DNA from 2 places in the Brochothrix campestris genome. Region 2 is predicted to be linked to the other one. Evidence: a T-box and tRNA genes for the amino acid it is inferred to sense, from the RefSeq annotation. Region 2 holds a T-box; the other holds one or more tRNA genes.
The links. The T-box of region 2 lies ahead of glyQ (glycine--tRNA ligase subunit alpha). A T-box ahead of a tRNA ligase gene usually reads a tRNA of that ligase, here a tRNA-Gly.
Positions count from the first base shown of each region.

Region 1 (16,659 bases), 870 kb from region 2:
TGCTCATATCGAATCATTGGGTCATGACTGACACGTTCGTTTTTATTCAACTCATTAATCAACCGCATTTCATGACTTGATAATTCAAAATCAGCTACACTTATGTTAGCTTGAATCCGTTGTTTCGTTTGTGATTTAGGAATAACAACTGACCCTCGTTGTAAATGCCAACGGATAATAATTTGAGCCGGCGATTTTTGATGATGTCGTGCCAATTTTTGCAGCACGTCATTTTGTAGCACATCACTTTTATTTTGACCTAATGGTCCCCATGCTTCATGTTGAATATGATGTGCTGCTAAATAAGCCATTAAGTTTGTTTGCGCAAAATAAGGATGTGTTTCAACCTGATTAACAGCCGGAATAATATCGTGCTCCTTAATCAAACGTTCGAGTAACGGTTGTTCATAGTTACAAACACCAATGGCACGAACCCGTTTTTCAGATAAGAGCCTTTCCATTGCCCGCCATGTGTCATTAAAATGTGCTTTCATCGGCCAATGTATCATGTATAAATCCAAATAATCAAGTTTTAATTCCGCTAAAGAGCGTTCATATGCCTGCAAGGTTTCATCATACCCCTGATCAGCATCCCATACTTTTGAGGTGATAAACAATTCATCACGGGCAATGCCAGAAGTTTGGATTGCTGCACCGACTAATCGCTCATTTTCATAACGTTTAGCAGTATCAATCGCACGATAACCACTCGCTAAGGCATCTTCAATGGGTTGTTGATTTTCCATCAAAAAGACACCAAACCCAATTTGGGGCATTTCGACACCGTTATTTAATACGATTCTTTTTGAATAGATTGTTTCCATATTGATTCCCTCCTTTTTTCACTAAAACATCCCTGCTAATTTCTAGTTTACCGCATTTGTTCGTGTATCTCTATTAATCCAATCAATTAGTCCTTGAAAAAGACCGTAAAAGTTAGATTTCAAGCTAATTCATATCATTATTTTTGTTATTATTCGTTACTCAAAAATACGACATTTTTCAAATGTAAAGATTTTGTTAAGAAAGCACTAATGTTTTTGTTTTTATGTTAGAATTAGATTGTACTTTGCTGAATTGGGTGTCATAATAAATTAATAAATTAGTAAATACAAATTACATATTCATATAATGGAGGAATAAAAAAATGGTTTTCAAGAATAAGAAAGATCGTTTTGCACATTTATTACATGAAATCTCATTAAATATCAATGAGGCCGGTAAATATTTCAGCGAGTGTCAAGTTGAATCACAAGATGATTTACGTAAACTTGCAGAAGTCATGAAAGAATATGAACTTAAAGGTGATACGCTTGTTCATAAAATCATCTTAGAGTTAAACAACGCCTTTATTACACCAATTGAGCGTGAAGACATGCTTGAGTTAACAAACCGCTTAGATGATATTTTAGATGGTTTCGAACAAGCTTCCTTCATCCTTGAAATGTACAATATTTCACCAAAAGATGAATACATTACGAAGTTTTTAGAAAACCTTTCAAAAGCAACAGCTGATATCTCTGTAGCAACTGGTTATATCTTTGATAAAAAGCTTAAAAACGTCCGTGAATTAGCGATTCAAATTAAGGATTACGAATCAATCTGTGATGATATTTACCGTGATTCAATCCGTCACTTAAATGATAACATTACTGATCCGATTCAATTTTTCAAATACCGTGAAGCTTACGAAGATTTAGAAGATATTGCAGATGATTGCCAATCAGTTGCTAATACGCTTGAAACCATCGTTATGAAGAACGCCTAATTAAGGAGAATTATATAATCTATGGATAATATACTAATCATTACAATTGCGATTGTAGCTGCAGCGCTTGTGTTTGACTTTATCAATGGTTTCCATGATACAGCGAACGCCATTGCTACGAGTGTTTCTACTAAAGCAATTAAACCAAAACACGCCATCATTATGGCAGCCATTATGAACTTTTTAGGCGCGATTTCATTTACAGGTGTAGCAAAGTCGTTAACAAAAGATATTGTTGATCCATTTGCCTTACCACATGGTGACATCGTTATTTTAGCAGCGCTTATCTCTGCTATCATTTGGAATTTATTGACTTGGTATTTTGGAATTCCAAGTAGTTCTTCACATGCATTAATCGGTTCGATCGCCGGAGCAGCCTTAACTGCTGCTTTTATAGCTGGTCAATCGTCACCGCTTAACTACGCTGGATTCACTAAAATTATCCAAGCTCTAATTTTAGCACCGTTCTTAGCCTTTGCTGCTGGTTATATCATCTATACAATTTTCAAGCTAACCTTGAAAAACTTTAATTTAGATGCGACTAACCGCCGTTTTCGTTACTTACAAGTACTAACGGCTGCGTTTCAATCCTACGCTCATGGTACCAATGATGCCCAAAAATCAATGGGTATCATTACATTAGCCTTAATTGCTAATGGGTACCAAACAGATGCTGATGGCGTCCATTTCTGGGTACAGGTAGCCTGCGCGACTGCAATGGCAGTTGGGACTTCAATTGGTGGTTGGAAAATCATTAAAACCGTCGGTAGTAAGATTATGAAAATCAAACCTGTTAACGGGGTAGCTGCTGACCTTGGTTCGATGTCTGTTATTTTCACTGCGACTGGCTTAGGATTGCCCGTAAGTACGACGCATGTTATTAGTTCATCTATTCTTGGTGTTGGTTCATCACACCGAATCCGTGGTGTTAAATGGGATACAGCCCAACGCATGGTTATCACTTGGGTCATTACCTTACCTATCTCAGCCGCAGTTGCTGGGCTCGTATATTATATTTTCACCTTGTTTATGTAATCCATTTGAAAGGAAGGAGCCATCTTAAGTGGCTCCTTTTTTCAGCTTTATCTGTAATCACCTAAGTCATCACATTCAAAACAATCGTTTTTTATTAAACATTCAGCTTGATATAACATTTCAATTCTCAGTAAATACGGATACAGCTTTTTAAGTAGCTCTAAAAAAGACTCCACAGTTATTTTTGTATCTGTAATATAATTGACAACAATCCACTCATCCTCTAACTTAATTCCTATATCTCTTTGCAAACCATCATTCCAATATTCGCTTATCGTGTCTGCTTTATTTACTCTAGATTTAGAGAGGTTTTCTTGGATGGCATATACTTTTACTTGACGATGATTTAGGATATGGATGTCTTTTTTATTAAACGTTTTTCGTAAATACTTTTCCATTTCTTTGAACGACCAGATTTCTGGCACGATAAACGCACGAATAAATAACTGATCCGCGTATTTAAATCGTAAATTGAATTGTTTTAACACTTTAACAGCCTGTATTTTTTTCATCTGTTCCCCCCTCTTTTAAAAACATCATAAACAATTTCTTCTGATTGTGCCGTTTAATAAATACTTCTTGACGATGAATTCCAGTCGTTTTTTTGCAAATCCCCTTTTAAAATAACATAATGAGACATTAACTGTAAGTATTGTCCACTCTTAATCCATCTTTTGCGTAATTATAAATACACCATAATTTAACAACGCACTAATTATTTTAAAAAAAGTAGCAAACCTTTTTGGTTTGCTACTTTTTTGGATTACTACTAATCCTTCTCGAATACAATATGATCATACGTTGGCGCCTCAACATTCATATGTTGAAAGTTTTGTTGACGCAACGCTTCGTATGTTAATATCGCTGCTGTATTACTCAAGTTCAACGAACGAATGTTATCTGACATCGGAATGCGGAGGCAATTTTCACGATGATCACGCAACACAGAATCCGGTAAACCAGTTGTTTCTTTACCGAAAACGAAGAAAATATCTGAGCTTGTATCGCTGTAATCAAAGTCGCTGTATGTATGCTCACCGAATTTTGTAATGAAATAAAATTTGCCGTCAGGGTATTTATCAAATAACTCCTCTAATGAATCATGCATTGATAAATTAACACTGTCCCAATAATCGAGTCCTGCTCGTTTTAAATACTTATCTTCAATTGAAAATCCGAGTGGGCGGATTAAATGTAAGGCTGTATTGGTGCCGGCACACGTGCGGGAAATATTTCCTGTATTAGCTGGTATTTCGGGTTGGAATAAGACAATATGATTCATGGTTATGTTCATCCTTCTTTCTGAGATAAGTTTAATAATGCCGCTGTAATTTCAGCGCGTGCTTCGTCATCTGTTTCTTCTTGTTGAGCGGTTTGAAGTGCCTCTAAGGCAATATGACCACCAATTTTAGCTAAGGCATAGGCAGCAGTGCCTCGAATGACTGGTCGAGGATCAGCCAGTAAGCAATTGACCAAATCAGGAATTGCCGTTTCGTCCTTATAGCGTCCTAAAATTAAAATCGCATTGCGTTGGAGTGGTTTTTTTCCTCGCCACGACCCCGCCATCGGTCCAAATGTTTCTTTAAACTCGCGATTAGAAATCGTCAGCAATGGTTTCAATAACGGTTTCACCTTCGCCTCATCAGGCTCCATCGCCGGATGAAGGTGAAAGTCTTTGCCACGATTATACGGACAAACGACCTGACAGGTATCACAGCCATAAAGACGATTATGCAGTTTATCACGGAATCGCTCCGGCATCATCCCCTTTGTTTGGGTTTGATAACTCAAGCATTCCTTGCCATTCATCTTGCCATCACCAAGCAAGGCACCTGTTGGGCATGCCTTAATGCACTGTGTGCATTCCCCACACTGGTCACCCATCGGTTCATCTGGTTCAAACGCAATATTGGTAATCATTTCACCGAGATAAACAAAGCTACCATACTCTGGTGTGATTAAAAGCGTGTTCTTGCCCCGCCAGCCAATCCCTGCCCGTTCGGCCACTGCCACATCGGATAACTCCCCGGTGTCGACCATCGACTTTGTACGCGCTTCTGGCACCTTTGTTTTAATAAACGCTTCTAATAAAGCCAGTTTTTCACGCAAGACGGTATGATAATCGACCCCCCATGAGGCACGCGCAAAGACACCACGCCACTCGCCACGCTTACTTCGTAACGTATTATCCATCTGATTGGGATAGGCTAAGGCAATCGCAATAATCGATTGCGGTTGCTCGAAAATGAGACTGGGGTTGACCCGTTCTGCAATGACCGGATGTTCAAAACCAGTTAATAAATCATGCTCTTGGGCAAAGCTTAAGCGCTTTTCTAACGTTTGAAAGTAGTCCGCCGTTGTAAAACCGATTTTTTGAATGCCAATTGTTTTTGCATAAGCCTTGATTTCGTCCTTTAACGTATCCACCATCTTTTCACCCCCAGTGCCCTTTATTATCAAAAAAAAGCACTCACCAGTTAATAATAACCCGGCAGTGCTTTATGTTCATTAAGCGGGTGATCGGGATCGAACCGACGACAACAGCTTGGAAGGCTGTAGTTTTACCACTAAACTACACCCGCTAATTACTCCTTATTTATTACTTCTTTAGTATACCAAAAAACGATTGAAAATCAAGTCTTTTAGGCTAAAACAGTATAAAAAAACGTCATCAGCTTTTCACAATAAAAAACTGACAACGTTGACTAGCCTTAAGTAAAGGTTCCGTAAATTAAATATATGTTCAAAATTGTTAAGAAAATCGCGATAATCCACGCGGTGTATTTCATCCATGTCGGATTAGCAAATTCCCCCATTAACTTTTTACTACTTGTGAAAATCGTTAATGGAATAATCGCAAATGGGAGGGCAATACTTAAGAACACCTGTGTGTAAATAAGTAATTCTTCCACCTTTGCATCTTGACCGTTGAAAACAATTACCATAATAATGACTGGAATAATCGCTAACAAACGAGTTACAACACGACGGAGCCACATTGGAATCTTCATTTTGATAAAGCCTTCCATAACAATCTGACCTGATAACGTACCAGTAATGGTTGAGTTTTGACCAGAGGCTAATAAGGCAACCGCAAACAAGGTACTTAACACCGGACTCGCGACTGCACCGACGATTTTATTATCACTTAAGGCATTGTATAATTCGACAAAACGGCCTAGTTCACTATCCAATCCATAAAACATTGCTGCTCCTAAGATGAGCAATAAGCAGTTAACAATCATCGCGACTGTTAATTGAATGTTTGAATCGATGGTTGCAAAGCGAATCGCTTCTTTTTTACCTTTTTTCGTCCGCTTAAACTGACGCGCTTGAATAATCGAACTATGTAAGTATAAGTTATGGGGCATGATGGTTGCACCAACAATACCTAATGCTAATAATAACATTCCTGGTTGTAACGCAATTTGTGGGTCAGGAATAAAGCCTTTTAGCATCGGTCCCCATTCTGGACTCGCTAAAATAACTTCGTATAAAAAGACAATGAAGATGGTTGCAATTAAGGTCGCTACAATCGCTTCAATTTTACGAAAACCAACTTTTGAAAGCAACAGCAATAGCATTACATCAAGGGCTGTAATCGCTACACCGACTATGAGAGGCATCCCAAACAATAAATGTAAGGCGATAGCACCACCGATAACCTCGGCAATATCTGTTGCCATGATTGCTAACTCGGTAATAATCCATAGAACAACACCGACGGGTTTACTGGTTGCCTTACGTGTGGCCTGTGCTAAGTCCATCCCTGTAACAATCCCTAACCGGGCGGCCATGCTTTGTAATAACATCGCTACAACACTAGCAATCAAAATAACTGACAGTAAAGCGTAGGCATATTGAGCACCACCTGCAATCGAGGTAATCCAATTCCCAGGATCCATATAACCAACGGCAATCAATACACCTGGTCCACTATAGGCTGCTAACTTTTTCCAGAAACCACCTTTTTCAGGCATCGCTACGGTGTTGTTAATCTCTTCTAAACTGGCACCATTCGCATGTTCCACGACTGAGTGATGCTCGTCTTTTACTTTATGTGTCATTCACAACATCTCCTTCGTTTATACACTGTTTTATTCGCTTTGTTTCTACACTGTATATTTTGCCCTAAGGAAACATTATTGTCAACGTCAAAATAAAAAACGATTACAGTTGTAACCGCTTCATTACCTATTCTAACAACCTTAAAAAAAAATTATTTTTTTTCTGAAATTTGCCACGTCTCCAATTGATTTGAAAGTTGCTTTAATAGTTGTAATTGCTCACGTGTTAAACGATAGGGTAGTTCTAAGTACCACGCCTCTAATTCTGGATTATCGAGCAGTGGGAATGTCGAATTAATTGTTTCATCACGTAAACCATTGACGTCATCAACAAAGTAGTTCACCGGTGTGCCGACCTCTTGGGCAATCGCCACTAAAATATTGAGTGGTGGTCGGTTACGGTTCATTTCATATTTACTAATCGCAGAGGGATTAACCTTAATGCGTTCAGCCAATTCTTTTTGTGTATAGCCTCGTTTTAAACGTTCTGCCTTAATCTTTTCACCAATGTTCATTGTAATCGGCCCCTTTATCGTGCTTCTACTTCTATTTTAGCATTTATCCGACCGTTTGCGTTGCCCTCAACCTAAAAAAACGTATACGACTAATGCGTATACGTTTCAGATTGTAGACAAAGTCTAATTAAACATCTACTAGAATATTAAAAATTGAACAAACTACAGTTCACGGAGGTGATCAAACAACTCACTTTGGGCATCGATTTGATCACTGTTCCCAAACACACATACTTTTGCATCTTCTAAAGCATCTGCAAACATGTTTGCCATCTCACGAATATCGGCTGCTGTTGTACTCAATATTTCATCACGGGTTTGTTGGATATCAGCCAATTGCAGACCTTTTTGGTAGCGTGCCACTGCACGTGCGCCTTTTTGACGGGCTGATAATGGCATATCCATGCTTCCCATTGTGCCAATAATGTATTTTGTCATTTCGTAATCACTCGCATCAAAGGCACGTAAATAAGCGACCACTTTATCATACACGGCCAACGTGTCGACTAAGTTTGGATCACGATATGACCAGAATAACCATTTGCCATTGTCTTGCATCACAAAGCCCGATCCATAGGCGCCACCTAAGACACGCACTTGGTTCCATAAATAATCATACGATAAAATCTTCTTCAAGACGGTAATATGACCGGAATATGGATATTTGGTCTGATCAATGAGACCACCTTTAACAACATACTGTACTTTGCTCGACGTTTTTAAGCCTTCGTTAATTGAAGGATTTAACGGATACGTTCGATTGGCATCAGCCTTGTTATCACTATGAGGTAAGTCTATCGTCGCAAGAGCTGCCACAACTTCATCATAAATCACTTGGTCACCCGTAATCGCGACACTTAATGCTTCTTTACTAATTAATTGCGTAAGTAACTCATTCAATTTTAATTGAACCGTGGCAAAATCGGTTTCTAATGCAGTTGTTAATTCACAAATAAAATCATAGTAACCTAAACCACGAATATCTTCTGAATAGTTACTAACAGGTTCCACATACGATGCTAAACGAGCAGCAGCAATATTATGACCGGCTTGGTTCATACTCATTTCGATGCGCGACTTGATAATTTGGACAATTTCAGTGATGCGTTTTTGATCTTCAAAGCGCGTGTCTTTTAAGATGTCCATCACAAAAGTTAAGCCCGAACGGATGCCTCCTTGCAGGATTTTTGTTTTAACTGCAAAATACGTTTGGAATTTTTCAGACGGTACTTTTTCACTCAAAATACTGTTATAAAAACTAGTTCCTCCCGTCACAATGTTCAACTCATTCGAAAGCGCTCCATAACTATATTTACCTGTTGCAAGTTGTCCGACTAAATCTTCGAGTAACCCAAGATAAGGAATATCAGCTTGTGCGATATGAGATGTATTAAACATCAGTGTCAAATAAGCAATTTTATTTGTATTGGTTTCATAGAACATCACTGGGATTTGATCAGCTGCGCTCAAAGCGATTGGATAATCGGTCGCTTGCGGTTCAACGTCAGTGCGTGCTAACATCGGTAGCTTTTGTAAATCGAACTCCGTATCCACACTTTCTTGTAACGCTTTCAGCGTTTGATTGTCTGCAACAAGTTGAGCAACTTCGGCTTCTGTTAACCCCGCTTTAAAGTCATTCAATTCAGCTGCGACTGCCTCATTCAGTTCATCAGCCAATGTATGTGATGGTTCAACAATCACTAGACTTTCATGTAAACTATTGAGGAAATAACGATCGATTAACTTTTCAAAATAAGGCGAATGAAGGGCATTTTTAACACCTGCCAACGTTTTTTCATATTGTAAATGTGTCGTTGGTTTACCATCATACAACCAACTATCCATCGCACGCATCGAATAGATTAACCCTTTTGGCATTGAGCCAAAATCAGCTTCACGCAATTGGAATTCTTTCAAGGTAATCGCTGATTCAATCAGCTCTTTGTCGATACCGTCAGACACGAGTTTTTGTAACGTTTCTCGTACAACAGTTTGAAAGCGTGCTTGATCACTCGCATTGGCATTTTTAATGACAATACTAAAGAACGGTTGTAGCACACCATTTTCATACATCCCAAACACATCATTACCTAATTTGGCATCAAGTAAAGCTTGTTTCAATGGTGCAGCTGAACTTTCTAATAAAATATACTCTAATACGTCTAAAGCGAAGTAATTTTCAGCATCAAAAATATCAGAAATAACATAGTTTAGACTGAGGTACGTTTTATCTTCTAATGTTTCAGTCGGCAATACTGCATACTGCTTGACCTCAACATTTAAATCACCTAATGCAAGTTGGTAAGGAAGAGCTGTCGTATTTTCTACCTGTTGATACTGTGCTAAATAAGCTTCATCTAAGAATGCTAACTTTTCTAGTAAATCAAGGTCTCCTGCAAGCGTAATATAACTGTTAGATGCGTTGTAGAAACGTTTATAATCCGCAACAAATTGTTGATAACTCAACGAAGGAATTGCAACAGGATCGCCACCTGATTCATAGCGGTATGGTGTATCAGGAAAGAGTGATTTTTGAATACTGCGCATCAAGATTTGTTCCGGCGATGAGAAGACACCCTTCATTTCATTGTAGACAACACCTTTATAACTAATATCTGCATCCGCACGCGTTAACTCATGATGCCAACCTTCTTGCTGTAAAATCGTTTCTTTTTCAGTCAATAAAGGATTAAAAACCGCATCTAAATATACATCCATTAAGTTTTGGAAGTCCTTGTCATTTTGACTCGCAATCGGATACATCGTTTTATCGCTGAACGTCATTGCATTTAAGAACGTATTAAGCGACCCTTTTACCAACTCGACGAAAGGTTCTTTTAATGGGTATTTTTTAGAACCACATAAAACAGAGTGTTCTAAAATATGGAACACGCCGGTGTCATCTTCTGGTGGCGTCCGAAACGAAATCGAAAACACTTTATTTGTATCATCATTTTCGATATAAAGCAGTTTTGCCCCACTCTTATTATGAGTAAAGCGGTGAACCACTGATTCGATTTCAGCAATTTCTTCACGTTCTTCATACTTAAAACCATGGTAATTTGCAGCTAGTTTTAAATCTAACATCTATTTCCTCCTAGTGAATACTCTATTTGTTCAATGATTCTATTATAGCAAATTAAACGGGGCATTTAACCTATTACGACTTATAGCGTGAGCCCTATGACTTCATCTAAATGTGCTATTTCAAATGTTGGCGTATAACCCTGACTATCTTTACGTGCCGGATTATACCAACAGGTGGCGATCCCCGCCATATTGCCGCCTTTAATATCAGAGGTGAGCGAATCACCAATAATCATTGTGTCTGCCTTATTAAACTGCGGAATCCGTTCAAATACATGATCAAAGAAGCCCGACATCGGTTTTTGAAACCCAGTATCTTCTGATACAAAGACATCTTTAAAATAAGGCATCAAACCCGAATCAGTTAAGCGACGATACTGTGTACTTGAGACGCCATTCGTTACAACATAAAGCGCGACCTGCTGATGTAATTTTTCAATTAATGGTCTTGCACCCTCGATTAAAAAATGCCCTTCTGCTAAATACTCGCGAAAACGCTCATCACAAACAGACCCATCTCGTGCAATTCCGAGTTCATCAAAGAGTTGCTGGAAACGACCAGAAACAACTTCTTGTTGCGATATTTGGCCCTGTTCAAAGCGACGCCACAGGTGATGATTGATTATTTGATAGCGTGTTTCAATGGCAGATGATAAAGTGACTTGTTCGTGAGCAAATAATTTAATTAAGGCCGCTTTTTCTGTCGCTGCGAAATCGAGCAACGTGTCATCGACATCGAATAATAAGGTGTTATAGGTTGGCATAAGTACTCTCCTTTATACATAAGAAACGTGCTAACATTTTTGTTAGCACGTTCGAAATTACTATTTCTAACAGCTTTAGTTTGGCTTACAATACTTTTTCTAAGAAAATTTTAGCACGTTCAGATTGTGGTGCTTCGAAGAAAATACTTGGTTCTGTCTCCTCGATAATTTTGCCTTCATCCATAAAAATAATTTTACTCGATACGCGTTCAGCAAAGGCCATTTCATGCGTAACAATCACCATTGTAATACCTGTTGTGGCTAATGATTGAATCACTTCGAGTACTTCTTTAACCATTTCTGGATCTAACGCCGAAGTCGGTTCATCAAACAAGAGGTATTTCGGTTTCATTGCTAAGGCACGTGCAATTGCCACCCGTTGTTTTTGACCACCTGATAATTTCGATGGGTACACATCGGCTTTGTCGGCTAAGCCAACTTGTTGTAGCAATGCTTCAGCCTCTTTTACAGCCTGTGCCTTTTCGATTTTACGGACCTTAATCGGAGCATAGGTAATGTTTTCAAGCACTGTTTTATGAGGGAATAAATTAAAGTGTTGAAACACCATGCCGACTTCACTACGCATTTGCATCACTTGTTTCTCTTTTAATAATGTGATGTTTTGCTCATCGATAAAAATAGCACCCGTCGTTGGTTCACCGAGCAAGTTGATTGTCCGAAGGAGGGTTGATTTGCCAGAGCCTGATGGTCCAATAATTGTGACAACTTCACCATCATTAATTGTTGTCGTGATATCTTTTAAAACATGTAATTTACCAAAACTTTTATTAACGGCTTCCATCTTAATCACTGCGACCCAGTCTCCTTTCAATTAACGAACCAATGAACGTCAAGATCATTGTTAAGCAGTAGTACACAATAAATGCCACAATCATTGGTGGGAAGTACATGTACATATTTGCTGAGACAATTTCTGCACGACGCATTAAGTCTGTTACAGCAATGGTTGATACGATTGCTGATTCTTTTGTTAACGTAATAAACTCATTCATTAAAGCCGGTAGGATGTTTTTGATTGCCTGCGGTAAAATGATATCTAACATTAGTTTACCATAAGGAACGCCCAAAGCCTTACCTGCTTCATACTGCCCTTTATCAACCGCATTTAATCCAGAACGGATGATTTCAGACATGTAAGCTGCTGAATTCAAAGAAAAGGTAATGATTGCAGCTGTTAATGGTTCAATATCGAAGTGAAATAATTGTGGTAACGCTAAGTATACGAGTGATAATTGCATAATTAACGGTGTGCCACGAAAAATCGAAGTATAAAAACGAGCGAATAAGCTCAATGCTTTCAATTTACTAATTTTGAAGATTGCTAAGATGATTCCTAATATAAAGCCAAACAAAGCGGAGAAAAAGGCAATTTGTAACGTAACCCACACACCGTTTAATATATAAGGAATCGATGGTTTTAACTGATTAAAAACGTCTATCATACCTTGCATGCCATCGTTCACTCCTTCCAATTTTTGCGATGCTTATTGACCGCCACTTTTAATCCATTTTTCAACTAATTTATCCATTTCGCCATTTTCTTCCATTTCTTTCAATACTTTATTGAAGTCAGCTGTTAATTTGCTGCCTTTAGGAAGTGCGATTGACATTGGGTCACCTGTTTCTAACGAATCATCTTCAACATTAAACTGTGCTAAACGATCTGAATCCTTCGTATAACCATAGGCAACAGTGTCTACTGTAATAATCGCATCGAGTTTGTTACCAGCCATTGCTTCAACCATCTCGTTTACTTTATCCCATTGTTCCACTTTCATTGGTGCTTTTTTGTTCAAGTCTTCAGCTAAAGCAGCTTGTGTCGAACCGATTTGAACGCCGACTTTTTTACCTTTTAAATCGGCTGTTGTTTTAATGTCGCTACCTTTTGGCACTAACACAACTTGATGTGAGGTGAAATAAACACTCGAGAAATCAACTTGTTTCGCACGCTCTTCGTTTTTAACCATACCCGCCATAACGAAATCAACGCTTTCTTTATTCAAGGCAGCAATTAAACCACCAAATTTTTGATCTTTAATTTCTAAGTTGTAACCTAATTCTTTTGTGATGTATTTTGCAACATCAATATCAAATCCAACGATTTCATTTGTTTTTGTATCAACAGATTCAAATGGTGGATAATCGGCACTTGTACCCATCACAATTGTTTTCTTGCCGTCTTCACTTTTCTTTGTTGGTGCCTCTGCATTCGCACCACAAGCCGCTAACACAACCAATAATGCCGTCATCATCATTATTATAACTTTTTTCATTTTTCATTTCCCCCATCTATTTGTTTTTAGTTTATCATTTATCATTTCGCTTCTATATTTAATTATATTACCTGTAATATTTATGCACGTCAAGTCCTTTTTATAAATAAAATGATGTTTTTATACAAAATACAGCCTTTTTATTCGTATTTTTATACATTTATGCATTAATTTATATTTTCAGATATTTCATTTGATAAATTATAATGAAAGATACTTATCAAAATCATGTTGTTTTTTTAAATTGTAAGACGCTTACAACTGCGTTATACTAAGGTTGTGTCAAATTTTTGTCATCAATGGCAAAAGGAGTTGAGTAGGTTGGGTAAGAAAAAAATCGTCATTTTAGGTGCTGGCTATGGTGGTTTACGGGCACTAAAAAGATTACAAGACTTAAAGCCAGATGCTGAGCTTATTTTAGTTAATAAACACAGTTATCACTGTGAAAAAACAGCCTTACATGAAGTTGCAACGGGAGCTGCTAATCCCGGCGATATTTGTTATCCTGTCTCAAGTGTTGTCGACCCTCATTACACAACATTTATTGAAGCGACAGTTTCACAAATCGATCATCAAACAAAAATGGTTTTATTTGATAATCACGAAGCCCTCACTTATGATTATCTACTCATCGCCCTCGGTTTTGAATTTGAATCGTTTGGCATTGATGGATTAAATGATTATGCGTATCAAATTACAAATATTCCATCTGTCAAAAATATTTATGACCAATTAAATGAAAAATTACGGGCATTACAGCCCGAAGAAACGCTCTCAATTGTTGTTGGTGGTGCAGGTTTCACAAGCATCGAATATATCGGTGAACTAGTCGAACAACTGCCCTTCCTTACAAAAGCAGCGAATATAAAACGCAATCAGGTCAAAGTATCGTGTATCCAATCAAATGTTTTACCGATGTTTTCACCTGAATTAAGTAACTACATCATTAAGAAACTTGAGAAAAAAGGCGTCACCTTTATTAAAGGTCGTGTTGCTAAAATAACGGTCGATAGCGTCTATCATAAACTTGACCGTGACGCGGCAACGAGTTCGATTGAACCTGCTGATATGTTTGTTTGGGCCGGTGGTGTTCGTGGTAGTTCTGTTATTACAAACTCAAACTTCACATCCGATCGTGGACGTGTCTTGGTTCATAAAAACTTAACGGTACCGGATTGTCGAGATGTAATGATGATTGGGGATTGTTCCATTGTGATGGATGAAACAACCGGCTTTCCTTATCCAACTACTGCCCAAATCGCAATGCAGCAAGCCGATTGTGCCGCCAACAATATTGCAGCCTTACTCAAAGGGGGCAATCTAAAAGAGTTTATTTATCGACCAAAAGGCACTGTTTGCTCAATTGGCCGTCATGATGCCGTTGGTGTCGTCATGGGGAAACAATTACGCGGCGTTACTGCCTCAGTCTTAAAAAAGGTGATTGATACACGATCAATTGTTTTAATCGGTGGCGTCGACACTGTCCTCAAAAAGCAAAAGATTTTCCGCAAGAAAAGCATGTATACTGTTTAAGATACAGACACCATTCAAGATGACCATTCGGTCATCTTTTTTTGTTCGCAAGCTGTTTCGTTTTACAAACAGATTACAGTTCGTTAAACTTTACTTGTAAGCGTTTTCTACCATTACTTCAAATCGAAAGGATGATGTGAAATGCAAACAAGACTAGATGAACGATACGGTTTATTTATTAACGGTGAATGGGTTATTCCTAAAGGAGCCATCTTTATGAACGCTACTAATCCAAGTAATGGCGACATATTATCACAGTTTATTGATGCCACTGCGACTGATGTTGATAACGCAGTTGTCGCTGCCACTGCTTCCTTTAATGATTGGAAAGCTGTAGATGTCGTAACCCGAAGCAACATGCTCTTGAAAATAGCTGATTTAATCGACTCTAATTGTGAGCGGCTCGCCCTAATTGAAACGCTCGATAACGGTAAACCGATTAGAGAAACAACAACGATTGATGTGCCACTTTCAGCTGATCACTTCCGTTATTTCGCCGGTGTCATTCGCACCGAAGAAGGCAGCGTCAAAGACTTTGATAATGATACCCTCTCGCTTGTTTTAAACGAACCGATTGGGGTTGTAGGTCAGATTATTCCCTGGAACTTCCCTTTGTTAATGGCCGCTTGGAAGCTGGCCCCCGCCCTTGCTGCTGGTAATACCTTAGTTATTAAACCTTCCTCAGCCACAAGTTTAAGTTTACTCGAGTTGTTCAAATTAATGGCAGAGGTGTTACCTCCAGGTGTCGTTAATTTAATTACCGGCCGTGGCTCAGAATCGGGGCAAGCACTGTTAGAACATCCTGGTTTTGCTAAACTCGCCTTTACCGGTTCAACTGAAATTGGTTACGAGGTCGCTAAACATGCTGCCAATAAGCTGATACCGGCAACCTTAGAGCTTGGTGGAAAATCAGCCAATATCTTTTTTGATGACATGCCGTTTAATCGTGCGCTTGAAGGAGCACAACTCGGCATTTTATATAATCAAGGTCAAGTCTGTTGTGCTGGCTCACGTATTTTTGTTCAAGCCGGTGTTTATGACCGCTTCATTGCCGAACTGAAAAAAGCATTTGAACAAGTAAAGGTGGGACTCCCTTGGGAGAAAGAGACTCAAATGGGTGCTCAAGTTAATCAACGTCAACTCAAAAAAATCACTGACTATATTGCAATTGGTCAAAAAGAAGGCGCAACACTCTTAACTGGTGGCGTAACGCTAGCGATTGATGAACAAGCTAATGGGGCTTTTTTAGCACCGACCCTCCTCACCAATGTGACACCTTCAATGCGTGTCGTCCGCGAAGAAATTTTCGGACCGGTTGCTACTGTCATAAAATTCGAGACGATTGATGAGGTCATTGCACTCGCTAACGACTCGGAGTATGGTCTCAGTGGTGGTGTTTGGACAACTAATCTCAACACAGCACTTAAAGTGGGACGTGGTCTTCATACTGGACGCGTTTGGGTCAACACTTACAACCAAGTCCCTGCTGGCTCACCTTTCGGCGGTGTGAAAAAATCTGGGATTGGACGCGAAACCCATAAAATGATGTTGGCTGCTTATACGCAAACAAAAAATATTTATATTAGTACCAAAACC
Region 1 is NZ_CP175511.1:1,921,887-1,938,545, forward strand. Features, by position in the region: gene ACJYYY_RS09530 (aldo/keto reductase) at 1-824, opposite strand, end outside; gene ACJYYY_RS09535 (DUF47 domain-containing protein) at 1,148-1,768, shown strand; gene ACJYYY_RS09540 (inorganic phosphate transporter) at 1,790-2,803, shown strand; gene ACJYYY_RS09545 (hypothetical protein) at 2,851-3,315, opposite strand; gene trmL (tRNA (uridine(34)/cytosine(34)/5-carboxymethylaminomethyluridine(34)-2'-O)-methyltransferase TrmL) at 3,573-4,085, opposite strand; gene queG (tRNA epoxyqueuosine(34) reductase QueG) at 4,094-5,233, opposite strand; tRNA gene ACJYYY_RS09560 (tRNA-Gly) at 5,315-5,385, opposite strand; gene ACJYYY_RS09565 (Nramp family divalent metal transporter) at 5,515-6,870, opposite strand; gene ACJYYY_RS09570 (helix-turn-helix domain-containing protein) at 7,023-7,385, opposite strand; gene ACJYYY_RS09575 (insulinase family protein) at 7,548-10,472, opposite strand; gene ACJYYY_RS09580 (YjjG family noncanonical pyrimidine nucleotidase) at 10,553-11,236, opposite strand; gene ACJYYY_RS09585 (amino acid ABC transporter ATP-binding protein) at 11,322-12,047, opposite strand; gene ACJYYY_RS09590 (amino acid ABC transporter permease) at 12,040-12,708, opposite strand; gene ACJYYY_RS09595 (transporter substrate-binding domain-containing protein) at 12,742-13,530, opposite strand; gene ACJYYY_RS09600 (NAD(P)/FAD-dependent oxidoreductase) at 13,852-15,063, shown strand; gene ACJYYY_RS09605 (aldehyde dehydrogenase family protein) at 15,205-16,659, shown strand, end outside.
Region 1: it has a tRNA-Gly gene. The T-box ahead of glyQ (glycine--tRNA ligase subunit alpha) is inferred to sense a tRNA for this amino acid. The anticodon was not compared.

Region 2 (16,659 bases):
AAATCGAGGCGAAGATTCGTGCCTATGCTGAAATTAGCCCGAATATCTTTTTCGCTGTCAAGCTAACGGGAACATTTAAATCGGTAGATACTCGTGTTGTACCGAAGCAAATGCGTCCGTATCAGCCACTTGTTGAAGCGGTTAAAAAACAGCCGGTCTTTCATTTTGAAAATGTCAAAGGAACAGTGCTCGGTTTTTGGACACCACCTTATTTTCAAGGAGTTGGTGTTGCGGGCTATCATCTGCACTTTATTACTGCAGAACGAGACGCCGGGGGTCACTTGTTTGCCTACGACATGTTAGAAGGCACGGTCGAATTGGCTCCACAAACAGCTTTCAAATTACAAGTGCCACAAACAACCGAGTACTATGAAGCGGATTTAAACAATCCTAACATGGTATCGGACATTGAAGAAGCTGAAAATTAAACGCGATATTTTGACTACCCAGATATTTAATTTGGGTAGTTTGTTTGATATGATAGACAAAAGAGGTGAGCCGAATGGCAGTAGAACGAAACATTGCAACGATTGAAACAGAGCGGTTGCTCTTAATTCCATATTATGTTGATTACGTCGCGGCCACGATGGATAGTCATCGGCGATTAGAACAACTTTGTGGCTATCAAGTGGCGCCCGAATGGCCGGGAATTGATTTCCTCTTTTACTTGCCATTTGCCTTAGAACAGTTAAATGAAAATCCAGCTGATTCCAAATGGACACGCCTAATTGTTTTAAAAGAGACCCAAGAAGTAATTGGTGAAATAGGAGGGCAAGGGACACCGAGCGAAACGAAGCGTGTTGAACTCGGATACTCGATCATTCCTCGCTGTCAGAATAAAGGGTATATGACAGAGGCGATTGCAGCGATTTGCGAGTGGTTCATCGCTGAGGGGATGCAACACATTCGCGCCAAGTGTTTTATGTATAATACGGCATCGAAACATGTGCTACAAAAAAATGGCTTTGAATTGGATTACTGTGAAAAAGATATTATTCATTGGCATAAACCGATAGGAGGCCAGTGACGATGACGGTTATTATTGCAAGTGGTAAACCAAAGCGGTGGGATAAATTGATAGCGGTTTGCCCACTCCCTGCTGGTGAAGTCTATACAGGGACGTTTCATCGTCTCTGTCGACAATACGTCGAGCAATTCTTACCAAAGGAACAAGTACTTATTTTGTCACCCTTTTATGGTTTAGTAGCACTCGAGCAAATGCTAGATGAAAGCTATGATGTACGCTTTAATGCGAGTGGTCTTAATTCGACGACGATTACCGCTACGAGGTTACGGGCGCAGTGGCAACAGCACTACAGTGACGAATCGCCGTTGTATTTATTTGGTGGCCAAAAGTTTATCAAAGTGGTGGCGGCCTTTATGACAGCCACCGACGCGCAGCGTGTTCAATATCCACTCCATGGTCTTGGTGGAATTGGGAAGATGCAACAAAGAATGAAACAAGCGATTCTGTTATCAGAACCGTTTCATAGATAAAAAAAGTGACGACAGTTAAAAACGGTTCTATAATTTATGGTGTTGGTGAATTTTCACTGATGCCTATTTTTTCGTAAAAAAATAGCAACATTTTCAAAATCCCTATAATATTAAGTCACCACAACAAATCTATAAGGGGGATTCGACAATGTCAGCTATCACTTTTAATAATATCGCGAATTCCTCTGGAATTACAGATGAAACTATTTCTTTTCCAAAAACATGGTGTTTAACTCAGTTAATTAAAGGTGTTTTAAGCACTTGTTATTTGGGTACACGCTCTTACACACCCTCACGGTGTGCGAATTGCGGCTTTAATAATAAAACAGTTAAACTCATTAAACACGGAACTAAACTATCACGTATCACACTCCCTAAAACAAATAACCTTCCAACCTATCTCTTTTTAAAGAAGCAACGCTTCTTATGTAAAGGATGTAAAACAACCTTTATCGCTTCAACTTCGATGGTAAAACGAAATTGTTTTATCACCAAATGCATCATTCAAACACTAGCTGCCGAAGGGCAGTTTATTACTTCTGAAAAAGATATCGCTTTTAGACAGAGTGTTTCAACAACTACTGTTAATCGTGCTTTACACCAATGGTCTCCTCAATTCAAACCGAACTATCAAAGGCTTCCACTACATCTTTCAATGGATGAATTCAAATCGGTAAAGAGTGCTGAAAGTTAGATGCGTTTTATTTTCACTGATGCGAAAAAATATGAAATCATTGATATCCTCCCATCTAGAAGATTGCATCATCGATCGTTTTCATTTGTCCCAATTAGTAACACGCTCCCTTAATCAAACACGCATTAAACTCATGAACCGTTATGATACTTCAAACTCAGAAGATAAAAAGATTTATCGTAAACTCAAAGCGTATTGGAAATTACTTCTCAAAAACAAAACAGACTTAAGCGATTTTGATTATCGCTATCATCGTTTATTTAACGGACAAAAAAGTTCGAGAGGAATCATCGATTACTTTATGACACTGGATGTTGAATTCAAAGAAACGTACGAACTAGCACAGCAATTACTGATTGCGCTACAACACAAAAATCCCCCTGCTTACCAATCACTGATTCAGACTAAAAAACCTTTCGTTTCTTCACAACTGAAACGCAGTTTAAAAACATTAAACAAGCATTTACCTGCAATCGAAAATAGTTCTAAATACGAGGATTCCAACGGGCATTTAGGAGGGATCAATAACAAAATAAAAGTGATTAAACGGATTTCGTTTGGTTACCGTAACTTTTCAAATTTCAGAAACAGGATTCTACTCGGATTCAATCATAAACGCATCGCTCCCAACTCGTAATTAATTGACTCTTTTACTGTCTTTTAATACGCGAGAGCCTCAATAATAAACGTGCAGCGTCATGACGTTTGTGAAGGCGACTCTAGCGGGAAAAGTGGCAGCTGAATACCCCACAGCGGAGCGCGGAGGATGAAGCGTCACCCGCAGAAAGCGTCCTTCACATTAGGAATGACTACAAAAAAGCAGCTACCAAAAAAGGTAGCTGCAAAAATGACTTATTTTACTAAATTTTGAATAACAACACTATTTGACATAGAGCCTTAAAAACTGTCGTCACTCCAGATTGTAGACAAAGTCTAAACAGACTTCATTTTCTTTGTAATGCTATTACAGTGACTTTGTATACGAGATGATAAGACTGAATAGAAATGTTGTTATAGTAGGAAACACGAGCCTTAGAGGTGAGTGTACAGATGGTACTCGACTCCGATAAGGCGAGGCATTGACGACCTAGAACAGCGTTTATCTTCAGTCTGAAGTGACGACAGTTAAAAACTGTCGTCACTCTTTTGGATTACGAAAGGGGGTACCATGTATGGCCATCACGCGCTAACAGTTCGTCAGCCGCGATTGGACCAGCGCTGCCTGAATCATAATTTGGTAATTCGGTAGGGCTCAATTTCCAACCTTCGTAAATACGGTCAGCCAACTGCCATGAGAGTGCTACTTCATCCCAGTGTGAGAAATAAGTGGCGTCACCGCGTAAGCAGTCGTGAATAACTTTTTCATACGCTTCGGGCGCATTTTGGTCGACCGCATCAGCCGCTGTTTGTAGCTGTGTCGGTTGTGTCGCAAGACCAAGGCCAGGCACCTTGACGTTAAGTTTTAAGGTAATGCTTTCGTTAGGTGCGATTTCAATCACTAACGTATTCGCAACTTTTTCGCTGCTGTCATCAAATAAGTCAGGACGATCGTTCTTGAATTCAATCACGATGTTCGTTTTTTTATTAGAGAGCCGTTTTCCTGTTCTAATGTAGATTGGCACACCGTTCCAACGATCGCTGTGAGACGTCAATTTACCAGCAACATAGGTCTCAGTCGTTGATGTCGGCGAAACGTTTTCTTCTGACCGATACGCTTTAAACGTTTGTGGGTCAGTTGGGTTTGCATCGTACTGACCAGGAACGAATAAATTGTTAACGACATCTAATTCTGGCACATCTAACGAACGTAATAAACGCACTTTTTCGGCACGGATTTCAGCTTTATCTAATGTTAAAGGGAAGTCCATTAACAATAACGATACGACTTGTAAAATATGATTTTGGAACATATCACGTAAGGCACCGCTGTTGTCATAGTAACCACCGCGTTCTTCGACGCCAAGTTCTTCTGCTAATGTCACCTGCACATTGCTAATGTGACGGTTATTCCAGAGTGCCTCAATCATTGGATTGGCAAAGCGGATCGCCGAAACATTTTGTACCATTTCTTTTCCTAAGTAATGATCAATGCGGTAAATTTGATTTTCATTAAAGGCATGACCGAGTGCATCGTTTAATTCCTGTGCTGAAGCAAGGTCATGACCAAACGGTTTTTCAATCATTAGACGTTGATAACCTTTAGTTGCAACTAAGCCTTCAGATTTTAAGCGGATAGCAATTTCATTGAAGAAAGTTGGTGCCATCGCAAGGAAAAAAACACGATTGCCTTTAAGGTGATATGTTGTATCAAGCTCGTTTGATAAGTCTAACAATACCTTATATGATTCTTTGTTCGTAACATCGTGTGAACGATAATAAAAATGGGAAACGAACGCTTGGATGTGTGATTTATCGGCAATAGATGCAATCGAAGAAGCAACACGTTCGCGGAACAAAGCGTCGGTTAACTGGCGACGTGCAGTACCAATAACGGCGAAATTTTCTTTCAAAAATCCTTTTGCATACAAACGGTAGATAGCAGGATATAATTTGCGGTTAGCTAAATCGCCTGTGCCACCAAATATTGTAATCAGTGCTGTTTCTTCAGTAATTTTAGTCATATCGGTAAGCCTTCTTTCATTCTCATTTTAATGCGTTTTTGCTTGCACTTATTAATATAACACGAAAGCGAAAAGTCGGATAGTCAACAATCTTGAAAAAAATAAAATTATTCAAAAAAACGGCACAGGCAACACTGTAAGCGTTACCATAGCTACGTGTTGATAACACACATTAAATTTATTATTACGGCGAAAATTATGGTAAAATAAGACGTAAACCTTACATCAGAGAAAAGAGGCAAGACAAAATGGAAATTACTTTTTTAGGCACAGGTGCAGGGGTACCTGCCAAAACACGCAATGTGAGTGCGATTGCCTTGCAGTTGCTAGATGAACGCAGCACATGGTGGCTATTTGACTGTGGTGAAGCAACCCAACATCAACTGCTGAAAAGCACATTGAAGCCAGGTAAAATTGAAAAAATCTTTATTTCTCACCTTCATGGTGATCATATTTTTGGCTTGCCCGGTTTGCTGAGCAGTCGTTCGTTCCAAGGTGGTGACACGACCTTAACGGTCTATGGACCAAAAGGAATACGAGCCTTTATCGAAACGAGCCTCCGTGTCTCGCAAACACATTTAGCCTATCCGTTAGTAATAGAAGAAATCACACCCGGAATTGTCTTCCAAGATGAACAGTTTAAGGTTGAGACGGCCTTGTTAAGTCATGGAATCGATAGTTACGGCTATAGAATAGAAGAAACCGATAAAATTGGTAAATTAGATGTGGCGGCCTTAAAAGCATTAGGCATTAAACCGGGCCCGATTTTCAAAGACATTAAAGACGGGAAGACTGTAACATTAGCCGATGGTACGACGATTGTGGGTAAGGATTTTGTTGGCGAATCAGTCAAAGGGCGTGTGGTAACAATCTTAGGGGATACACGACCGACTGAAAATTCAGTCAAACTGGCGGAACAGGCCAATGTCCTTGTTCATGAAGCAACCTTTGAAGCGGATAAGAGCAAAATGGCACGGGCTTATTTTCATTCATCAACCACGCAGGCAGCGACAATTGCGGCTAAGGCAAACGCCAAACACTTATTGTTAACACATATTTCATCCCGTTACCTCTATGATGATCTAAACAAATTGGCACAAGAAGCCCGTGAAGTCTTTGAACAGACCGATATAGCGGATGATTTTATGACCTTTGATGTGCCTTACATTGTAGGTGAAGACTGATGCAGATTGAAACAGTTATCGTGACAGGCGCTTCGAGCGGTGTTGGTCATGTTGTGGCGGAACAATTACTCGCACAAGGTAAACGAGTCATTTTAATGGCGCGTCGAACAGAGCCAATGGTGGTATTAGCCAATCAATACCGGGGGCAAGCTCATGTGTATCAATGCGATGTCAGTGTCGCGCAACAAGTGGTAGAGACGATACAAATGGTGCTTGAACGCTTTCCGGTGATTGATGCGATTGTTCATTGTGCTGGTTTTGGGATATTTGCCAATGCAGTCGATACAACAATCGAACAAGTGGAAGGAATGCTGCTCACCAATGTTAGTGGGGGGATTCATTTGAACCAACTATTACTACCACAGTTTAAGCAACAAGGCTATGGGCATATTATGATGATTGCTTCGGTTGCTGGCAAAATCGGGACACCGAAGTCAAGCGTCTATGCGGCCAGTAAGTTTGCGCTTGTTGGTTATACGGATGCGTTGCGGATGGAAGTGGCTGGCGACGGTATCTACGTGACAACGATTAACCCTGGCCCAATTGAAACACCATTTTTTGAGATTGCTGATCCATCGGGCGAATATTTGAAAAACATCGCTCGCTTTAGCTTAACACCAGAGCAGGTAGCGTCGAAAATGGTGCGTTGCCTTGGGAAGAAAAAGCGCGAGGTAACCCTCCCGTTAACGATGGCGTTTGCCGCCCGAGTTCATGCGTTTTTTCCGCGGACAGTGGAGGCAATTGCGAAACCTTTCTTCTTGAAAAAATAGTAAAGTAGCAGTGATAGTCGTGATGTACAAACCTGACGTGACATGTTAAACTACTAGAACATATGTTCGAGTTTGAGGAGTTGGTGAGATGAAACGACAACGTAAAATTATTCATATCGATATGGATTGCTTTTTTGCGCAGGTGGAACAAACTGACCACCCGGAATTGAAAGGCAAGCCTGTTGTTATCGCTAGCGACCCCCGTGTATCAAAGCGTGGGGTTGTTTCGACAGCATCATATGAGGCCCGTACCTTTGGTGTCCATTCGGCGATGTCGAGTGTTGAAGCGTTAAAACTTTGTCCACAAGCAATTTTTATCCCGCCACGGATGGCACGTTATCAAGAAGTGTCACTCAAAATTCGTGAAATCTTTAGCCGTTACACCGATCAAATTGAGCCGTTATCTTTGGATGAAGCGTACTTAGATGTCACCGAAAACAAACGCAATGAACGATCAGCGAGCCGCCTAGCACAACAAATTCAAGCGACAATCTATGATGAACTGCAGTTAACCTCGTCGGCGGGTGTCTCTTATAATAAATTCATTGCTAAACTAGCCTCAGATTACCAAAAGCCAGCGGGTCGAACAGTCATCACGCCTGAGCAAGCCTTGGCTTTTCTTGCGCAGCTCCCGATTGATGATTTTTATGGTGTTGGTCAGGTGACCGCCGAAAAAATGCACACCCTTGGCATTCATACGGGGGCAGACTTATATGAGTGGCGTGAATGGGATTTAATCATGCAGTTTAAAAAACGGGGGTATCAATTGTATCGGCTTGTGAGGGGGATTGATGACTCGCCGGTGCGAACAGCGCGTGAACGTAAGTCGCTAGGACGAGAAACGACCTTTTCGGCCGATGTGATTGATGAACAACAACTGCAACTCACCTTACGTCATTTTGCACAAAAGATAGCGCAAACCTTAACTGAGAAGCAGCTGAGCACCCAAACAATCGTCTTGAAAATTCGTTACAGTGATTTTTCAACTGAAACAAAACGACTCACATTGCCACTGCGGCTCAGTGAAAGTCATGAACTTTATTTTTATGGCCTCCAAATATTTGAAGAGATGTGGACGCAACAACCGGTGCGGCTGATTGGCTTAACAGTTACTAACTTGGCAACGAGACACTATGAGAACTTACGATTGAAAGGGCTATAAAAAGGGGTGTTACAATGGAACGGTGCGAAGGGTTAATTATTCGCGTGATGGATTATCGTGAATCCGATAAAATTATCCGTTTATACACAAAAGAGCATGGCAAAATCAGTTTGGTGGCACGCGGTGCAAAAAAAAGCAACAGTCGGATTGCTGCTGTCACACAGCTGTTTACCTATGGTGAATTCATGTACTTTGGCAACAAAGGATTAGGCACAATTCAACAAGGGGAAGTGATTGAACGCTTCCCGCTCATTTCACAAGATATTTTTACGACAGCGTATGCATCCTACTGTGTCGACTTACTCGATAAGGCGATTGAGGAACGAGAGCCCAATCCGGCCTTATTTTCGTTGATTTATCAAGTGATTGAAAAAATGGCTGCTGGTGAAAATGCACACGTCATTAGTCAAATCTTCGAATTGAAGATGCTTAATGTATTAGGACATTATCCTGAGTTTCGTGGTTGTGTCTTAACAGGTGAGACAGAGGGTCCGTTTGATTTTTCAATCAAACACAATGGTTTAATTTCACGTCGTTGTTTTGATGAGGACCCGAATCGTTTGCAGTTGTCTGATAAGGTGATTCGTTTACTGCGGCTGTATTATTTAATTGACTTTAACCGTCTGGGTAAAATTGATGTGAACGATGAGGTAACGAAACAAGTCCAATGGGCGATTGATACGTATTATAATGAAGTGTCTGGTTTGAATTTAAAAACAAAACGCTTTTTAAATCAAATGTCTGACTGGGGCTCCCAAATGAAAGTGGACACGTCTGAGGCAGCGCCACCTGAATGATGCTAAATGAGCTGTTATGATTGACAATAATACTATTTTATCGTATATTTAAAGACGTATATAGAAGCAATGAAGAGCAGTAGTAGCAATTTAAACCAGTTTCAGTGAGTATGGGATAGTGTGAACCATATAACATGGCGATTGTGAAGGCAGCTTGGAGCTTAGTTTATTGAGGTGGATGATAGTTATATCATCAAGTAGGGTGGAACCGCGATGTTTATCGTCCCTATGTTAGTCATTGTGATTAGCATAGGGGCTTTTTTGCGCCTTATCCACGATGCAAAAAAACAATTACCGAAGGAGAATGTCAAATGAATGTACAAAAAATGATCCAAACATTGCAAGCTTATTGGTCAGAACAAAACTGTCTCTTGCTTCAATCGTATGATGTCGAAAAAGGGGCGGGTACCATGAGTCCTTATACGTTCTTACGCGCTATTGGACCAGAACCATGGGCAGCTTGTTATGTTGAACCTTCACGTCGACCAGATGATGGCCGTTATGGTGAAAATCCTAACCGTCTGTTCCAACATCATCAATTCCAAGTGGTGATTAAACCTTCACCAGCGAACATCCAAGAATTATACTTAGGTTCGTTAGCTGCGATTGGTATTGACCCATTAAAACATGATATTCGCTTTGTCGAAGATAACTGGGAAAACCCGTCAATGGGTTGTGCTGGACTTGGGTGGGAAGTTTGGCTCGATGGTATGGAAATCACACAGTTTACCTATTTTCAACAAGTCGGTGGCTTAGAATGTTCACCCGTCACTAGTGAAATCACGTATGGTATCGAACGTCTGGCATCATACATTCAAGATAAAGAAAGCGTATTTGACTTAGAATGGCATGATGGTGTGACTTACCGTATGTTATTCGGTCAAGCAGAATATGAGCACTCAAAATATGCCTTTGAAACATCAAATCAAGAAATGCTTTTAGCAAATTTTGCGAGTTTTGAACAAGAAGCATTGACGCAATTAGAATTGGGTCTGGTTCACCCAGCCTATGATTACATTCTTAAATGTTCACATACCTTTAACCTCTTAGATGCACGTGGTGCGGTCTCTGTCACGGAACGCGCTAACTACATTAGCCGTATTCGTAAATTGGCCCGTACGGTTGCTAAAACATACGTGGCAGAGCGTGAAAAATTGGGCTTCCCAATGTTGAAAAAGGAGGACAAATAAGATGACTCAAGATATTTTATTAGAAATTGGTTTAGAAGAAATGCCCGCCAAATATGTCCAAGCATCAGAAATACAGTTGAAAGAACATGTTGAAGCATGGTTAGCCGAAAAAGGATTAGCCTATGAAGCGGTTGCTTCTTTTTCAACACCGCGTCGTTTAGCAGTTACAGTTAAAGCTGTTGCACCGTCACAAGCCGACAGCGAAGATGAAGTGCGTGGCCCGGCCCGTAAAACAGCACAAGATGAAAATGGTGACTGGTCACGTGCAGCCCAAGGTTTCGTGCGTGGACAAGGTTTAACAACCGACGATATCTTCTTCAAAGAATTAAAAGGAACAGAATATGCCTTTGTTAATAAAAAAACAGTCGGTGTTGCCACAGCTGATTTATTAAAAGAATGGGATAAAATTATCTTAGGCCTAAACTTCCCTGTTAATATGCACTGGGCAAATCACCACACTAAATACATCCGTCCGATTCATTGGATCGTTGCCCTTTATGGCGATACTGTCATTCCGTTCTCAATTTTAGATGTAACGACAGGTCGAACAACGCGCGGACATCGTTTCTTAGGACATGAGATTGACATCACGTCAGCAGCAACTTATGAAACGCAGTTAAAAGAAGTATTTGTTATTGCTCAACAAGCAGAGCGACGCCAACTGATTGCTGACCAAATTGCGGACCTTGCGTCTGTAAAAAACTGGAACGTGCCAATCGATGCCGACCTCCTTGAAGAAGTAACGAATTTAGTTGAATATCCGACCGTTTTATTTGGTAATTATGAAGAAAATTATTTAGACTTACCAGCGGACGTTTTAATTACGATTATGCGTGAGCACCAACGGTACTTCCCTGTCATGGCACATGACGGTCAGTTATTGCCGTTCTTTATTACCGTTCGAAATGGGAATGCGGAACATTTAGAGACCGTTGCTAAAGGAAACGAAAAAGTACTCCGTGCACGTTTGTCGGATGGCGAGTTCTTCTATCAAGAAGATCAAAAAATCACGATTGCGGCAGCACTTGAAAAATTGAAAAAAATCACCTTCCATCAAAAAATTGGTACGATGTCTGACAAAATTGAACGTGTTGGTTTAGTTGCAACGAAGCTTGCGGGCTTATTCAACTTTAGTGCAAGCGAAATCGCGGATGTTCAACGTGCAGCTGCTATTTATAAGTTTGACTTAGTGACCAACTTAGTCGGTGAATTCCCTGAATTACAAGGCGAGATGGGTGCTAAATATGCTTTGTTGCAAGGAGAAAACGAAGTCGTTGCAACTGCGATTCGGGAGTCATACATGCCAACAAGCTCAGAAGGCGAATTGCCTGCTACAAAAGTAGGGGCGTTACTTGCCTTAGCAGATAAATTAGAAACATTAGGTGCCTTCTTCTCAGTTGATATGATTCCAACCGGTTCGAATGATCCGTTTGCCTTGCGACGTGCGATGATTGGTGTGGTACGGATTTTAATTGATCAACGCTGGGAATTACCATTCGATGGTACGGTACGTGATATTATTACATTAGAAGAAGCAGCCGGTGTCAAAGTGATGCCAATCGATGAAACCGTCTTGAAATTCAACCAATTTTTAGCGCGTCGTCTTCGTAATTTATTAGCTAATGATGATGTTCGTCATGATTTAATTGAAGCAGCCGTTGCTGGAGAAACAAATGATTTAGCACAGCTATTTGAGCGTGCAGCAGCCTTAAACAAGGTTAGCCAAGCAGACTGGTTCCGTCCAACAGTTGAGGCCTTGACACGGGTGATGAACCTTGCACGTAAATTGGATAAAACCGTAACTATTGATGAAACATTGTTTGAAAACGAGAGTGAGCAAGCGCTGTATCGCGAAATTAAAACGGTTAAAGCAGCCTTTGCAGCCGCATCATCAACCGAAAAATTAACCGTCTTGAAACAATTACAACAACCGATTGCTCGTTTCTTTGAAAATACACTTGTAATGGTCGACGACGAAGCGATTCGTACAAACCGCTTAGCGATGCTTGCTGAATTGAATAATATCGTCGCTCGTTTTGCTAAATTTGATGCGATTATCGTGAAATAAAAATATTTTCACAAATTAAAAGGGTTTTTGGAATAGCTAGCGAATAATACTATTATGGTCTATCTAAGTGAACAAAAACCCTCTTTTTAGGAGGGAGCCACAATGCGAATGATATCATTGATTATTGTTGATGCCGATGCGTGTCCTGTAAAGGAGGAAGTGCTGGCCTTAACAGCGCCATTAAATATACCAGTAACCTTTGTGGCCTCTTATAATCATTTTTCAGTTAACCGTACAGGTAATTGGGTGTTTGTTGATACGACCAAAGAAGCAGCCGATTTAAAAATCGTTAATCTAACGACTGCAACAACCTTAGTCATCACTCAAGACATTGGCTTGGCCAGTCTCTTGTTGGCAAAGGCAGCGCTCGTCATTAACCAATACGGACTTATCTATGATGTGAATACGATTGATGCTAGCCTCGAACGGCGTTATTTAGCAGCTAAACAACGGCGACAAGGGGTTCATTCAAAAGGTCCAAAGGCATTTACTACAGCTGATCGTCACATGTTTAAGCAACGGTTTTCTAACTATTTACAAACTAATGAATGAAATGATGTGGTCCTAAATGTCTAATCGAATACCAGAAGAATTATTAACCCGTATTCAGCAAGAGAACGATATTGTCGATGTCGTCAGTGACTATGTTCAATTAAAAAAACAAGGGCGTAATTACAGTGGCCTTTGTCCGTTTCATAATGAAAAAACACCGTCTTTTTCAGTTTCACCAGAAAAGCAAATTTTCCATTGTTTTGGCTGTGGTAAAGGTGGTAATATGTTCACTTTTATTATGGAGTCTGAAGGTATTACGTTCCAGGAGGCTGCCATTCGCTTGGCCGAGCAAAGTCATTTGCCTATCGGCGATTTAAAAGTAGCACAATCGCCAACAAATGAACCGTATGATGCTAACAATCAAACAGATGATACGCATGCAATGATTGAAGCGCATGCGCTTGTGTCACAGCTATATCATTACATCTTAACGAGTACAGAAGAAGGCACGGAGGCGCTTAACTACCTCCATGACCGGGGCTTGAATGACGAGGTCATCCGTCAATTCAACATTGGCTTTGCCCCTAAAAGTTGGGAATTAGTCACTGCCTTTTTAGAAAAACGCGATTTTGATCAACATGTGATGATTGATGCCGGCTTACTCGCACGACGTGACGATGGCAACGCCGTTGATCGTTTTCGTGAACGGATAATGTTTCCAATTACAAACGACCGCGGTCAAACAATTGCGTTTTCTGGTCGGTTATTACCCGGTGTCGAAGGTCCTAAATACTTAAACAGTCCTGAAACAGCCCTCTTTAATAAACGTGAGACGTTGTTTAACTTTGCTAACGTGCGAAAAGAAATCCGTCAAACAAAGGCTGTGACAGTCTTTGAAGGGTTTATGGATGTTATTGCAGCCAGTCAAGCGGGTATAACAAATGGAGTGGCCTCAATGGGAACGGCCTTAACACCAGAACATATCTCGAAGCTGAAACGTGTGACAAATCGCGTCATTGTATGCTACGATGGTGATTCGGCAGGTTTAAATGCGACGTATAAAGCGGTGCAACTATTACAAGAAGCCCGTGGCATGCAGGTGAAGATTATCTCGTTACCCGAAAAATTAGACCCGGATGAATATATTCAAACAAAAGGGGTCGTAGCTTTTAAAGATTTTTATGAACAACAGCAAATAGAGTGGCCATTATTTCTAATGCGCTACTTGAGTTTAGCAACGGATTTATCACAGGCTGATGAAGTGGCACATTATGTAGAACAAGTGCTTACTGAGATTAACCGGATTGAAAATCCGATTGAAAAAGAAGTGTACTTGGCTGAATTGAATCAACGAACACAGATTGATAAAGCTGTCTTACGGCAACAATTAGCACAGCGGCAGCCTCAACCACAGTACGAAGAATTTGCCTTTCAACCACAAGAGCAACGCCTGGTGAAACGCACGGCATTGGATAAGTTGGAACGATTTATCATCCGGATGATGTTGAAAGATACACATTTCTTCGACCAAGCACAGCAAAAGTTTGAACAGCAATCACTGGTGTTTTATCATGATGACTATCAAGCGATGTATACCTATTTATTACCGTATTATCTTGAAGGTCATCCCGCCGATGTGTCGCAATTTTTACTTAATGTAAAAGATGAACGAGTCAAAGACTTGATTGTGGCGATGGAGATGGAAGAAATGCCCGATGCTGAAGAACTGGATATCGATGAATGTTGTTCGCAGTTGACTAAACTGCAACAAGTACAAGATTTCAAACGATTAAAACAAGCGCAAATTGATGCGATTAATGCCAATGATAGCGAGCAAGTCCGTACCATTTCACTTGCGATAATTGCAAAAAAACGCGCATTAGATAGGCTTTAAAATCAGAGGAGGAATTCCATAGTGGTAAAAAAAGCAGTAGCGAAAAAATTAACGTTGGAAGAAACAAAAGCGGAATTACTAGTACGAGGAAAAAAAGATGATACACTCACATATGACGAAGTGGCTAAACAACTCGCACCCTTTGATTTAGATGTTGAAGTATTAGATGAGTTCATTGAACATTTAACAAGTGAAGGTGTTGAGTTATCTGATGAACCAGCACCCGTAGAAAAAGATGAAAAAATTAACATTGCAGACCTTAGTGTGCCTGCAGGTGTTAAAATCAATGACCCTGTACGAATGTACTTAAAAGAAATTGGTCGTGTCGATCTTTTAACAGGGCCCGAAGAAGTAGCCTTAGCAAAACGTATTGAAGCCGGTGACCTTGAAGCTAAGGCACAATTAGCAGAAGCTAACTTACGTTTAGTTGTATCGATAGCGAAACGTTATGTTGGTCGTGGAATGTTATTCCTTGATTTAATCCAAGAAGGTAACATGGGCTTAATGAAAGCTGTTGAGAAATTTGATTTCTCTAAAGGCTTTAAATTTAGTACGTATGCGACTTGGTGGATTCGTCAAGCAATCACCCGTGCCATTGCCGATCAAGCACGTACAATTCGTATACCAGTGCATATGGTTGAAACAATCAATAAATTAATCCGTGTCCAACGTCAATTGTTGCAAGACTTAGGTCGTGAACCTTCACCAGAAGAAATCGGTGAAGAAATGGACTTAACAACTGAAAAAGTACGTGAAATCCTTAAAATCGCACAAGAGCCTGTCTCATTAGAAACACCGATTGGTGAAGAAGATGATTCACATCTCGGTGATTTTATCGAGGATCAAGACGCAACATCGCCGGCAGAACATGCAGCCTATGAATTGTTAAAAGAACAATTGGAAGATGTACTTGACACCTTAACTGACCGTGAAGAAAACGTTCTACGTCTTCGTTTTGGTCTAGACGATGGTCGTACACGTACGTTAGAAGAAGTAGGGAAAGTCTTTGGCGTGACCCGTGAACGTATTCGTCAAATCGAAGCGAAAGCATTACGTAAATTACGTCATCCAAGCCGTAGTAAACAATTGAAAGATTTCTTAGAATAAGCAATTTTAAAACCGTAGGGCCAAAAGGGTTCTGCGGTTTTTTTTGTTGTAGTGAGTTCTAATTAGTTGATGCTTAGTATTAGGCTATGTTATATTTTAATAAGCAATGACCATTTACAATGTCAATAGTTTTATGTGAATGGCATCCGATTTGTTAGATAAAAGACAATAAGCAACTGATCGAAGTAACTTTCATCAATTAGGAGGGAAGAAGGGTGTACACGAGGGGGGCCACAAGGTATGACAGAGTACCTTGTTCAAGTGGTGAAGCGAATGTTGCCCATCAATTACCAACTGTCTGCTATCGTAGAAGCAACGGGACTCACAGAAGAACGGCTTAAACAAATAGCGCGATTGTAACATCCAATTTGACAATGTGCATCTAAGAACACAACCACAAGTTACACAGTTGACCAAACGACAGTGAAAAGGAGCGGTGATGAATGATGCGAATAAAACAATTGTTCCGTCGGTACAGTCTTTTGCGGGTGCTGATTAGTTTATCGTTAACATTCTATATTGTTGTGTTTGTGCCATCAATAGTAAAGGCAAGTCATTCACAGGAAGTTGATGTCACTCGTGTTGAATCGGGCCCTATTGCTGGTGGGTATTGGATTAGAGGCTATCAATGGGCATGGCCATTAGAACAGATTATTTCTGAATATAAACATTACACGAAACGATCACATGCGAGTGTTGTTAATGGGAATGGTACCTATCATAGTGGTGGCTGGACAAAGAGTAGTAATCAGTTTAGCCGAGCGAAAGCGAATTGGATACCGTGGGGTACAAATAAAGCCTACTATGATAGCAAAAAATAAATGGTGAGCGTTTTAGATGACAGTCTAGAACGCTTTTTTGAGGAGGGCTTTATGAAAAAAATCATTTTTGTCGTGTTGTGTTTACAAATGACATTATTGAGTGTGTTGTTTATCACGGTAGCAAAGCAGCAAAGTCGTCAGCAACTATTGTATGATGGTGTCACAATAATGAGTCTAAATACAACTGAAGTAGCAGGGGATGTGTCCTCTCAAATTATAGCGGCGGCTAATCAAACAAACATCACTTTAGCGGTGTATATTCATCCTGATAAACAGACGCAATACATTTTAACGAATGATGTAACACTAGCACAACGTCTATCAATTAAGATACCTGAATTTACAAATACGAATGCTTTTAT
Region 2 is NZ_CP175511.1:1,056,256-1,072,914, forward strand. Features, by position in the region: gene budA (acetolactate decarboxylase) at 1-428, shown strand, start outside; gene ACJYYY_RS05275 (GNAT family N-acetyltransferase) at 503-1,027, shown strand; gene ACJYYY_RS05280 (DUF6884 domain-containing protein) at 1,030-1,497, shown strand; gene ACJYYY_RS05285 (transposase family protein) at 1,646-2,191, shown strand; gene ACJYYY_RS05290 (transposase) at 2,277-2,828, shown strand; gene zwf (glucose-6-phosphate dehydrogenase) at 3,343-4,812, opposite strand; gene rnz (ribonuclease Z) at 5,061-5,996, shown strand; gene ACJYYY_RS05305 (SDR family oxidoreductase) at 5,996-6,766, shown strand; gene dinB (DNA polymerase IV) at 6,855-7,928, shown strand; gene recO (DNA repair protein RecO) at 7,943-8,725, shown strand; T-box leader at 8,786-8,956, shown strand; gene glyQ (glycine--tRNA ligase subunit alpha) at 9,037-9,915, shown strand; gene glyS (glycine--tRNA ligase subunit beta) at 9,917-11,983, shown strand; gene ACJYYY_RS05330 (DUF188 domain-containing protein) at 12,086-12,535, shown strand; gene dnaG (DNA primase) at 12,552-14,369, shown strand; gene rpoD (RNA polymerase sigma factor RpoD) at 14,391-15,476, shown strand; gene ACJYYY_RS05345 (hypothetical protein) at 15,920-16,297, shown strand; gene ACJYYY_RS05350 (DUF1430 domain-containing protein) at 16,349-16,659, shown strand, end outside.